2 linked regions of the Pedobacter sp. W3I1 genome follow. The protein of the gene in region 1 binds, or shares a complex with, the protein of each later gene. Links are inferred from orthologs where the notes say so. Each region holds a gene or a part of one and is shown on either strand. Other genes may lie near its edges.

The links.
Region 2: scpB (region 1) and QF042_RS03270 share a complex: the UniProt entries of both Bacillus subtilis proteins name them as parts of the cohesin-like complex. The link is inferred for Pedobacter sp. W3I1 from one-to-one orthologs.

Annotation. Positions count from the first base shown.
Region 1 is NZ_JAUSXN010000001.1:2,777,903-2,784,952, reverse strand. What follows is about bases 1-2,734. They hold scpB (SMC-Scp complex subunit ScpB), read left to right. Parts: upstream 1-951; coding sequence 952-1,518; downstream 1,519-2,734. Other genes in these bases: QF042_RS11630 (GNAT family N-acetyltransferase), read left to right, coding at 1,871-2,734; QF042_RS11635 (hypothetical protein), read left to right, coding at 1,606-1,797; QF042_RS11645 (two-component regulator propeller domain-containing protein), read left to right, coding at 1-700. Outside these bases: more of QF042_RS11630, read left to right, coding at 2,735-2,989; QF042_RS11625 (EamA family transporter), read right to left, coding at 3,121-4,050; QF042_RS11620 (Lrp/AsnC family transcriptional regulator), read right to left, coding at 4,055-4,534; QF042_RS11615 (helix-turn-helix domain-containing protein), read right to left, coding at 4,654-4,974; murC (UDP-N-acetylmuramate--L-alanine ligase), read right to left, coding at 5,119-6,471; prmA (50S ribosomal protein L11 methyltransferase), read right to left, coding at 6,618-7,050. UniProt on the Bacillus subtilis protein: Participates in chromosomal partition during cell division. May act via the formation of a condensin-like complex containing Smc and ScpA that pull DNA away from mid-cell into both cell halves.
Region 2 is NZ_JAUSXN010000001.1:751,512-757,147, forward strand. What follows is about bases 1-2,766. They hold QF042_RS03270 (ScpA family protein), read left to right. Parts: upstream 1-894; coding sequence 895-1,638; downstream 1,639-2,766. Other genes in these bases: dxs (1-deoxy-D-xylulose-5-phosphate synthase), read right to left, coding at 1-705; glyA (serine hydroxymethyltransferase), read left to right, coding at 1,701-2,766. Outside these bases: more of glyA, read left to right, coding at 2,767-2,972; glmS (glutamine--fructose-6-phosphate transaminase (isomerizing)), read left to right, coding at 3,119-4,957; QF042_RS03285 (hypothetical protein), read right to left, coding at 5,350-5,636. UniProt on the Bacillus subtilis protein: Participates in chromosomal partition during cell division. May act via the formation of a condensin-like complex containing Smc and ScpB that pull DNA away from mid-cell into both cell halves.

The DNA of each region.
Region 1 (7,050 bases):
TTATATCTTTTACAAGGTAGCTGTTTACATTACCCGCAAGCAGAAAGATAAGGAGCAAGCACAATTGTTATTAAGGAACAAAGTACTCATGTTAGAGCAACAGGCTTTGCAGGCGATGATGAATCCACACTTTGTATTTAATGTGATGAACTCCATTCAGCATTATATCAATACACAAAATACGGCTTCAGCAAATAAGGTTTTAACGGGCTTTGCCAGATTGATCAGAAAGAACCTGGAGATCTGTACAAAAAGTTACATTTCTTTGGAAGAGGAACTGGAATATTTAAACCTTTATTTAAAACTGGAGAAAAACCGCTTTGGCGATAAATTAAAATATATTTTTAACATCGATGAAGAAATTGATAAAGAAGAAACCTTTATCCCATCTATGTTGTTGCAACCTTACGTAGAAAATGCAATATGGCATGGTATTATGCCAAAAGAAACCGGTGGTGAAATTCTGATCAACATTAAACTGAAGGATGAATTCTATCTTAACATCGAAATTATTGATGATGGGATTGGAATTGACAACTCTTTAAAGGATAAAAAGGAAACACACATTAGTAAAGGCATGCAGCTTACCAAAGAAAGATTGCACCTTTTAAGTCAGATTGGAGCAAAACCTATACACTTAAACGTAAGGCAAAACACCACAAATGGTACAACAGTATCCATTTCTATACCGTTAAAATAGAAAATTTACCGTTTACTCAATTATTAATACCACTCACTAAATAGAATCTTGATCGAACCATGTTTAGCCTTAAACTTGTGTTAGAAATAAACGATAGTGTTTATCAAAGACGTTCTTATAGAATTGATATAGATATTTAATAACCTAACCTAAAACTATATCTTAATTCAGGTTTCATTTGTGTGTTGAAAGCGGTCTTGTTTTTAAAAGCGAGACCGCTTTTTTTATGCCCAAAAATTCTATTTTTGTATATGCCCAATCACAACATCACCAGGCACATTGAAGCCCTTGTATTTTCTTCCAGCCAAAGCATAGGTACACAAGAAATTATACTTGCCCTAAATGCTGTTTTCAATGAAGAATTTACCGAAGCACAAGTATTCGAAAGCATAGAACAGATAAAGGAAAAATATAGCCATGATGATTTTGCCATCGAATTGGTATTCTTAAACAATGGTTATCAGTTTCTCACTAAAAAAGATTACCATGAAACGGTTAACCAACTTCAGTTACATCGCTCGAAGAAAAAGCTAAGTCAGGCCGCTATGGAAACGCTGGCAATTATTGCCTACCGCCAGCCCATTACTAAATTAGAAATTGAACAGATAAGAGGTGTAAATTCGGATTATTCAGTGCAACGCCTGTTGGAAAAAGAGCTAATCAGTATCGACGGAAAAGCAGAAACTCCCGGCCGGCCTATTCTGTATAGCACCAGCACATTATTTATGGATTATTTTGGCTTAAATAACCTAAACCAACTTCCTCAATTAAAAGATATTGTAAAGGAGGAAAATACTGTAGGAGAAAATGTGGAATAAATAAATTAATTTCTTTGCTTCCAGATTGTTATTAAAAAAAGTTTTTTTGTATTTTTAAACTATAAAAGCAATTTTTATTTTTGTGTTATGAAAGCGCCAAAGAAACTCCCAACTAAGCCGACTACCAAGAAACAGGTAGACGAAGATGATGATCTTGAAGATGACGATATTCTAACAACAAAAAAGAAGCCGCTAGATGATGACGATGATGATTTTGATATCCCATTAGATGATCTTGACAACTTCGATAATTTCGACGATGACGACGAAGACTATTAATATTTGAAAAAATATATATTTGAAAAAGCATCCGCCCGCTTGGTAGGATGCTTTTTAATTTTAAAATCTGCCCATGCAAGTTATATCAGTAAGCAATTCATCATTAAAAAAAGACTTTCTAGACACACCCAAAATTCTATATAAAAACGACAAAAACTGGATCTGTCCGTTGGATAGTGAAGTTGAAAATGTTTTTAATCCCGAAAAAAACACCTTTTTTGCGCATGGAAAATGTACACGCTGGGTTTTAAAAGACGATGCAGGAAAACTGATTGGCCGTGTAGCAGCTTTTATCAATGAGAAAAAAGCGTACCACTATGATCAACCAACAGGTGGTATGGGTTTTTTTGAATGTATTGATGATGAAAAAGCTGCCTTTCTTTTATTCGATACGGCTAAAAACTGGTTAACCGAAAACGGAATGAAAGCGATGGACGGTCCAATTAATTTTGGCGAAAACGATAGCTTCTGGGGTCTATTGGTTGAAGGCTTCACCCCTCCTTCTTTTGGCATGAACTACAACTTTCCATACTATCAGAAATTTTTCGAAAAATATGGTTTTGTTACCGAATATGAGCAATTAACCAATCACATTAACCTTACTATTCCTTTTCCTGAACGCTTTACAAAAATTGCCAACTGGGTAAGAAATAAACCGGGTTATACTTTTGAATATTTCAGCAAAGCCAATTCCAGCAAATATATTACTGATTTAATGGAAATATACAATGATGGCTGGCAGGATTTTGAAAACTTTGTTCCTATAAAAAAAGAAACCCTGGAAGAGAGTTTTAAAAGTATGGAACCTATTATGGATGAACACCTGATCCAGTTTGCATACTTTAATGGCGAACCAGCATCCTTTGTGGTGTTAATCCCTGATGCTAACCAAATGATTAAAGGCTTTGATGGGAAACTTGGTTTAATTGAAAAATTAAAGTTTGCTTACCGCCGTTGGGTAGGCGTTACCCGCATGAGGGCAATTGTGATGGGTACTAAACCTAAATTCCAAAAACACGGCTTAGAATCGGTTCTTTTTATCCGTTTAGGCGAATATGTATTGCCTAAAAACCAGTACAAAGAACTCGAATTAAGTTGGGTAGGCGATTTTAATGAACAAATGATCGCTATCCATAAGGCCACAGGTGCAACGTTTGGCAAAAAGCACCTTACTATGCGGAAGATATTTTAGTTATTTAACGTCATTTCGACTGTAGCTTACTAATTTTTCATCAGTGGCGAAATGGAGAAATCTTTAATAGTGCTTAAAGATTTCTCCATTCCGTTGCACTACAGTCGAAATGACGATTCCACTATAATAATCTACGCATTTTTATATTTTGGTAAGTTAATTAAAAGCACACTTCCCAAAATAATCACCAGTCCGATTACTTGCGTAAGTCCGATTACTTCATTGGTAAAAGTTAAACTTAGCAAAACAGCGACTACCGGATTTACATAAGCATAGGTACTCACTTGCGTAGCCGGACGTACTTTAAGCAGCCACACATAAGCACTAAATGCTGCAATTGAGCCAAACAGAATAAGGTAAATAATCGATAACCAGGCATCAAGCGGTATATTCCCCCAATCGAGCAATTTAAACTCAGATTTGAAAAATCCTCCGGGTAAAAAAGCTATACTAGCCATCAACATCTGCCACCCTGTGTTTACAGAAACCGAGCTACCTGTAGTGGGATGATATTTCGAATAAAGTGATCCTCCAGCCCATGCTATTGGACCAAAAACGAGTAATACCATACCTATAATTTGCAAATTGCTTTGCGGTTTATCCAGCGCCTGCATGATCTGGTCGCCAAATAAGAGCACAACACCTAAAAAGCCAATCACTAAACCCGACACAACATATTTGTTACTCAGATTTTCTTTCCAATGCGATTTATCTAAAATAACGAACCATATTGCTGCCGAGGCCACCATTATAGCCACTAAACCGCTGGGGATAAACTGCTCTACCCAGATTACGATTCCGTTACCTAAGCCTAACATTAAAATGCCGCTTATTGCTGCAATTTTCATTGTTTTTAGGTTAAAAATCTCCTCTCCTTTAACCTTACACCAAGTTAACATCAAAATACCTGCAACAGAAAAACGGAATGCGCCTAAAATAAATGGTGGAAACCCGACCAGGGCCTTTTGAATGAAAAAGTAGGTTGAACCCCAAACGATATATACAATAGCGAAAGCCAGGTAAACCATTACCGGAGATGCTGTTTTATTTGAATTTGCCATATGCTTATTTTTCAGGGATTACTAATTTTTGTTGCTCTTTAACTGTCTCCAATACAATCGTGGTTTTTACCGATAGAATATTAGGAATCTTACTAAATTCATCCCGCAGTAAAGCCATTAGCGAGGCAGAATCTGCTGTACGCACTTTAATCAGGAAACAATCATCTCCTGCAATTACGTGCACTTCCTGCACATCAGGGATCTTTGCCAGTTCATTTGCAGTATCGTTGCAGCTAAAACTTTGAGACGATTTCATCGAGATAAAAGCCAATAATTTTAAATCGAGTGCAATGGGGTTTATTTTGGCGTTATACCCGGTAATTATATTTTTCTTTTCCAGTTTTTTTACCCGCTCCAACACAGCCGAGGGAACCAGATCTAATGCCTTTGCTAAATCTACATTCGAGATCCGGGCATTATCCTGCATAAGTCTGAGTATAGCCAGATCGATATGATCAAGGCTAATATTATTTTCGATTACCATTCTATAAAAATATAAATATTTAGAATAAAATTCAATTTATTTTAAATAAAAATGAACTTTATTCTTTAATATATTTTTATAATGACAATTAGTCGGCTAAACAATAGATAAACCGCATTTTATATTCCAAGCTTATCATACAGATCGATAACCTTTTTACGGAGTTTATTAATTTCTTCTTCCTTTTCGATCAGTTCTTTTTTAAGCGCAATGAGGTCTTCTGACGAGTCTGATGTTGCTGATTGCCCAGTGATCAGCTCTGTTACCGAAACCTTAAACGTTTTGGAAATCTGCAGTAAACGGGAGATGTTGAGATCGGTTTGACCTGTCTCGATTTTACAAAAAGCCGGAGTAGAAATATTAAGTTTTTTAGCCGCATCAGCTTGACTTAAACCTAAGGCCAGCCTGCTTTGCTTAATGTGATCTCCGATGCTTTTCATAGTTTTTTAGATATGAGATACTAGATATGAGACATTAAGAGATTTGAAACATGCGATTTGAGATATGAGATCTGAAAGGTAAGATTTCAGAGAGCGAATCCCTCTCAAATCTCACTTCTAGCATCTCAAATCTCTTTTACTGTCTCACTTCTCTAAAGAAGCCGCCAGTTCAGGCAAATCGAAACCTGCGTAATTACCAGAGCTCATCATCAACAAATTGGCATCTTTGTAATTTAAGCTCAACAAATAAGCTTTCAGCTTTGCCGCATCATTAAAAAACTTCAGTTTTGGATTGGCAAAAGCCTGCTGAACATCGTCTTCTGAAAAAGGTTCCATCCGTTTTTGTTCGAAAGATTTAATGTCGATAAATACAATTGCCTCATCGGCTTTATCCATAGCGCCTGTATATTCTTTCAGGAAATCTTTGTTCAAACTGCTAAAAGTATGCAATTCGATACAAGCAACCAGTTTTCGGTTGGCAAACTGTCCTTTAACCGCATCGATAGTGGCTTTCAGTTTTGACGGGGAATGCGCAAAATCTTTATAAACGTTTGTAGATTCATCAGCTGATATTACTTCTAAACGTTTAGCTGCTCCTGTAAATGAAGAGATGGCTATATCAAATTCTTTTTCACTAATATCTAACTGTTTGCACACCAATTTGGCTGCATTCAAATTCATCAGATTATGATCGCCGAATATTTTTAAAGCCGTTTCTTCTGGAAGCAAATAAGTAATTCCATTTCTAATTTCATGTGCTGGAATAGCATAAGCAATCTTTGAAACATTCGCTTTTGACTGCGTTACGATTTCATTTAAATCAGCATCTGCCTTGCAATAAATTAAAATACCGTTAGATTCAATGGTATCAATAAACTTATCGAACTGCAAAGTATAATCGGCATAGGTTGGAAAAACATTGATGTGATCCCAGGCAATGCCACTAATTACTGCAACATTTGCCTTGTAAAGATGAAATTTAGGTCTCCTATCAATTGGAGAAGACAAATACTCATCTCCTTCTATAATTATTACCGGTGCTTCTTCCGTAACTTTCACCATGGTTTCGAAACCAGCCAGCTGTGCACCAACCAGATAATCGAAATCGCGTTTATAGTAATTCAGCACATGCAAAATCATGCTGGTAATCGTTGTTTTACCATGACTACCACCAATCACTACGCGTAATTTATTTTTACTTTGCTCGTAAATGTATTCAGGATAAGAATAGATTTTAACACCTAATTCTTGAGCTTTCAACAATTCAGGATTATCGATCCGGGCATGCATGCCTAAAATTACAGCATCTAAATCGTTTGAAATGCGATTTTCATCCCAGCCCATTTCAGCAGGCAACAGGCCATATTTATCTAAACGGGATTTTGCAGGTTCAAAAATCACATCATCAGAGCCTGAAATCTGATAACCTTTTTTATGTAAGGCGATAGCCAGGTTGTGCATTGCACTTCCACCAATCGCAATAAAATGTATGCGCATGTAAATTAATTATTGAGTGATTGAATTAGAGAATGATTGAATGGGGAATTAATGAATTAGGAAATGAGACTTGGTATAAATGATTATAAGCCAATAAACTCACTCATTTCAATTATTCTATCATTCACACATTCAAAATTCAATCCTTATTTTTTCTCAAACTGGGTCGCAACCCAATCGCCATTTTGTTTATGATCAACGTATTTGATGCCATATTTAGCACATTCAGCGGTAATCATTCCTAAATCAGGATCTAAATAAAATCCACTGAAGAAAATTTTACCCCCAGCTTTCAATACTTCAGCATAACGGTGAATCTGATCTAAAAGGATATTTCTATTAATATTGGCAAAAATAACATCATATTCTTCGTTAGGAATCACCTCTTTACTCCCGCAAAGTGCCTTTAAATTATCTACCTGGTTAAGGGCAGCATTTTCTATGGTACTTTCGTAACAGATATCATCATAATCGATAGCCATTAAACTTTTAGCGCCTAGTTTTGCAGCCAGAATAGCCAGGATACCTGTGCCGCAGCCCATATCGAGGATGTTTTTGTCCTTTAAATCGGCAGCTAAA
Region 2 (5,636 bases), 2.0 Mb from region 1 along the record:
ACTTTTCTCTATTTTCTTAACGTATTTGTGTGCATTAGGGCCAAGTTTAGATAATCCTGCCAGCACATGAGAAATATCATCACGAAAACGGTTGTACGATTTTGAAATGGTGATGCTGGTTAGATATTCTTTCAATGCCCCCACATTCGGATCGATAGACATGCAATTATCATTTAAGATTACGAGCACATTGCTATTTTCGATCCCTGCGTGATTTAAGCCTTCAAATGCTAATCCTGCAGTCATGGCACCATCACCAATAACGGCAACGTGTTGCCGACCGGTTTCGCCTTTTAATTGCGAGGCTACTGCCATCCCCAAAGCAGCCGAAATGGAAGTAGAAGAGTGACCTACACCAAAAGTATCATATTCGCTTTCAGAAATCTTCGGGAATCCGCTAATGCCACCGTATACACGGTTGGTATGGAATAAATCTCTACGGCCGGTTAATATTTTATGCCCGTATGCCTGATGGCCTACATCCCAAACCAATTTATCGTAAGGGGTATTTAATGCGTAATGTAAGGCAACTGTTAATTCAACAACGCCTAAACTGGCACCAAAATGGCCGCCATTTACACTGACAACATCAATAATGTACTGTCGTAATTCCTGGCTTATTTGTTCTAAGTCAGATTCGCTATATTGCTTTAAATCAGCGGGATAGTTGATTTTAGATAATAGGGGGCCAGCTTTTACTTGCATTCGAAATTTATGGTAAAAAACAAGATACAAAGTAAGGCAAATTTGTTTTAATATAGAAGAGAAAAATGGTGCTTTATTCTTGATGGTTAAGCGGTTGGCGTTGAGGGCTTAGCGGATGGAGGTTGGGGGTAGGGTTTAGTGGTTAGGATTGTCCAGGACTAAAAATTTTCGTTATGTTTGTCTCTTCACATGCAGGCAGAGAATTTTGAAATAAAACTTCCGGTATTCGAAGGCCCCTTCGATTTGTTGCTGTTCTTTATCGAACGCGATGAACTTAATATCCAGGATGTGGAGATCTCGAAAATCACCAACGACTTTTTGGCCTATATTCATCAGCTCCTTGCTTTAAATGTAGAAGTGGCCAGCGAATTTATTTTAGTGGCCGCAACTTTGATGCGCATTAAATCGAAAATGCTTTTACCAAGGATTGAGGTTGATGAAACCGGAAATGAAATCAACTCGGAACAAGACCTGATTGCCAGATTGATTGCCTACAAACAATTCAAATCTGCTGCCGAAGAAATGAAAGTTTTTGAAGAGGAACGTTTGAAGCAAGACCATAGGGGTAACATAACATACGATCTCACTTTGGCAGCAGCATCCTCTACGCATCAAGATGAGCTTTTATCGCTTGATCTGTATAAACTTTTAACCGTTTACCACCGGACGATGCAGAAGTATGAGCTGCGCAGTGAAGAGGTTAAACATACTGTGGTTCAATATCCATATACCATTGAACAACAAAAACACTTTATTGCTAATTTGCTCGATATTAATAAACAGATTGATTTTGCTTTAGTGCTTAAAAATTCGGAGAATAAAGTGCATTTCGTTTATAATTTCCTGGCTATTTTAGAAATGTTGCAGCAACAAATCGTAGAGATAAGCATTGGGAGCGGCTTTAACAACTTTAATGTGAAAGCATTATCTTAATACAGCCTAAATTAAATTTGAAATTCTTACTTTTGCCAAAAAAATACAAACCTCATATAATGATGACACGCGACAACCAAATTTTTGAACTTATTGATAAGGAGTTAAACCGACAAGAGCATGGTTTAGAGCTTATTGCATCAGAAAACTTTGTAAGCAAGCAGGTAATGGAAGCTGCCGGATCGGTACTGACCAATAAATATGCTGAAGGCTTACCGGGAAAACGTTACTATGGCGGTTGCCAGGTAGTGGATGTAATAGAGCAAATTGCTATCGATAGGGCAAAAGAATTGTTTGGTGCAGCGTGGGTAAACGTTCAGCCACACTCTGGTGCACAAGCTAACGCAGCGGTAATGCTTGCTGTTTTGCAACCAGGCGATAAGATATTAGGATTCGATCTTTCTCATGGAGGTCACCTAACTCATGGTTCGCCTGTAAATTTTTCAGGTAAATTATACCAGCCTTTATTTTATGGTGTTGAAAGAGAAACTGGCCTGATCGATTATAAAAAATTAGAAGAAGTTGCCTTAACTGAAAAACCTAAATTAATTATCTGTGGTGCATCTGCTTATTCGCGCGAGTGGGATTATGCATTTATCCGTGCGGTAGCTGATAAAATTGGTGCTTTGGTTTTAGCTGATATTTCTCACCCGGCAGGTTTAATTGCAAAAGGATTGTTGGCCAACCCACTTCCACATTGCCATATTGTAACTACGACTACCCACAAAACTTTACGTGGCCCACGTGGGGGTATGATTATGATGGGACAGGATTTTGAGAACCCATGGGGATTAAAAACACCAAAAGGCGAAACCCGATTGATGAGCAATTTACTTGATATGGCAGTTTTCCCAGGTACGCAAGGTGGCCCCTTAGAGCATATTATTGCGGCTAAAGCAATTGCTTTTGGCGAAGCTTTAAGTGAGGAGTATGGAACTTATATTAAACAAGTTGCGGCTAACGCACAGGCCATGGCTAAAGCATTTGTGGCTAAAGGGTATGGTATTATTTCTGGCGGTACGGATAATCACTTGATGCTGATTGACCTTCGAAATAAAAATATCACTGGTAAAGTAGCTGAAAATGCTTTAGAGAAAGCCGAAATTACAGTGAACAAAAATATGGTTCCCTTCGATGATAAATCGCCATTTGTAACTTCAGGTATCCGTGTAGGTACTGCTGCAATTACGACACGTGGTTTAAAAGAGACTGAAATGGAAAAGATTGTAGAGTTAATTGATCGGGTTTTAACGAATCCTGAAGATGAAGCTAACTTAAATAGTGTAAAAGCTGAAGTGATTAAGTTGGTAAGTGCTTTCCCACTTTATAAATAAAATTATACACCAACCTTGCTTAGGTTGCTATAGCACGAGCAGTTACATTAATTTGTAGCTGCTTTTTTTGTAAAGTAAGTTTTTCGCCTTAATGCCGTAAAACAAACGTTTGTTTTATATATTTGATCAATAAAATGATGTAACTTATGTGTGGAATAGTAGGCTATATTGGCTACAGAGAAGCCTGGCCAATTGTACTAAAAGGTCTTAAAAGATTAGAGTACCGGGGGTATGATAGTGCTGGTATAGCACTGATGAATAATAGTGGTCAGCATATTTATAAAAAAGCCGGCAAGGTAGCGGTTTTAGAAGAATATGCCGAAGCTAAAGATAAGTCGGGTACAATTGGAATGGGCCACACGCGATGGGCAACACATGGTGTACCTTCTGATCGCAACTCTCACCCACATACTTCTAATAACGAAAAGCTTTCTATTATCCATAATGGGATTATAGAAAACTACGCCACCTTAAAGGAAGAACTAACCAGCCGTGGGCACGAATTTAAAAGTGACACGGATACAGAGGTCTTGATACACCTGATTGAAGAAATCCAGGAAATTGAACAGATTGATCTTTTAGAAGCTGTTCGTTTGGCTTTACAGGAAGTGAACGGTGCCTATGCCATCGTGATTATGGATAGGGAACACCCGGATCGTTTAATTGTTGCAAGGAAAGGTAGTCCCATGGTAATTGGTGTTGGCGCAGGTGAATATTTTATTGCCTCTGATGCGACACCCATTATAGAATATACCAAAAACGTAATTTATCTAAAGGATGGTGAAATCGCCCTGATTACCAAAGATGACCTTTTGGTTAAGCAATTGGATAACGTAGTGCAAACACCGTTAATTCAAGAGTTACAGTTAAAGCTTGAGATGCTGGAGAAGGGCGGCTTTGATCACTTTATGTTGAAGGAGATTTATGAGCAGCCACGCTCAATTAAGGATTGTATGCGTGGACGTATTTATCCTGAAGAAGGAAAAGTTCAGCTTGGCGGGATCAAAGAATTTGCTGAGAAATTAAAAAATATAGACCGGATTATTATTGTAGCCTGCGGAACCTCGTGGCACGCAGGTTTGGTTGGCGAATACCTTATCGAAGAGTATGCCCGTATTCCTGTTGAGGTGGAGTATGCTTCAGAGTTCAGGTACAGAAACCCGATCATTACTGAAAAAGATGTGGTCATTGCCATTTCACAATCTGGAGAAACGGCCGATACCATGGCTGCCATTGAGATGGCTAAAGAACGTGGAGCAACTATTTTTGGAATTTGCAATGTTGCCGGGGCATCCATCCCACGTTTAACCCATGCCGGCGTTTATACGCACGCCGGACCAGAAATTGGTGTCGCGTCTACAAAAGCATTTACTGCACAGGTAACGGTTTTAACCTTGATGGCCTTTTACATGGCGCAGCAAAAAGGAACCATTACCACTTCAAAATTGATTGAGCTTTTAACGGAATTGGATCATATCCCTGAAAAGATCCAGATAGCGCTGGAGTCGAACGACCTGATTAAAGAGGTAGCAGAAAAGATTAAAGATTCTACTAACTGCTTGTTTTTAGGTAGAGGTAGTGGTTTTCCAGTGGCTTTAGAAGGCGCCTTAAAACTGAAGGAAATTTCTTATATCCATGCAGAAGGTTATCCTGCGGCAGAAATGAAACACGGGCCTATCGCTTTAATTGATGAAGAAATGCCGGTAGTTTTTATTGCTACACAAAACTCATCGTACGAAAAAGTGATCAGTAATATACAGGAGGTAAAAGCCAGAAAAGGAAAAGTAATTGCGATTGTAACCCAAGGCGATACCGAAGTGAGGAAAATGGCAGATTACTGTATCGAAATTCCTGATGCAAACGAGGCTTTCCTACCTTTATTAGCAACTATTCCACTCCAGTTATTATCATACCATATTGCGGTGATGAGGGGCTGTAATGTAGACCAGCCCAGAAACCTGGCTAAATCGGTAACTGTAGAATAATTTTACAACAAAACAAATAGATAAAGCAGCTGCATTCATTTGTAGCTGCTTTTTTTTGCGCTATTTAAATACCGGCTTTGTTAAATAAGCCCGATTGTACGGATGCCGTTTTGATCCACATATTTTTAATTATCGATAAATTAAAACGGCAGGAGGAAAAGCGGGGCTGCAGGCTGCCATAGGCACCAACAGTTCACTTTCAAAAAAGAATGAAAGTGTTATTGATCTTCAAAAAAAAGCCTAAAAATGGAGTGGCAATCTTAAAATCTTGGTAAAAAGTAAAGGGCCGATATTCTTTGAAGAAATATCGACCCTTACCATCTAAATTAACGCTCTCGAATATATAAACGGAAATTCTCGCCGTTTTGTTTTGAGAAAATAAAAAAAATATGTTATTTCTCGTAACTGCCTAAGGTTGAGGGGTAAATTCTTGCATCTCCTTTAGCATCTTTATGGAGATAATTAAAGAAATACGGGTCAGTGCTTAAGTCAGCTCCTTTTTTCCTGGCTAGGCTATTGGGCGATACTTCAAAATTTTCCAGTTCCCGATTAATAAAAAGAGGATCGGTATTTAAAATATTGCCATTGTTGTTGTAGGTGCTGTTGTTAGATCGGATTAAATTGCTCCATAAATTCAATTGTACGATGGCTGAGGTTTTCTTTTGGATATCCAATTCAT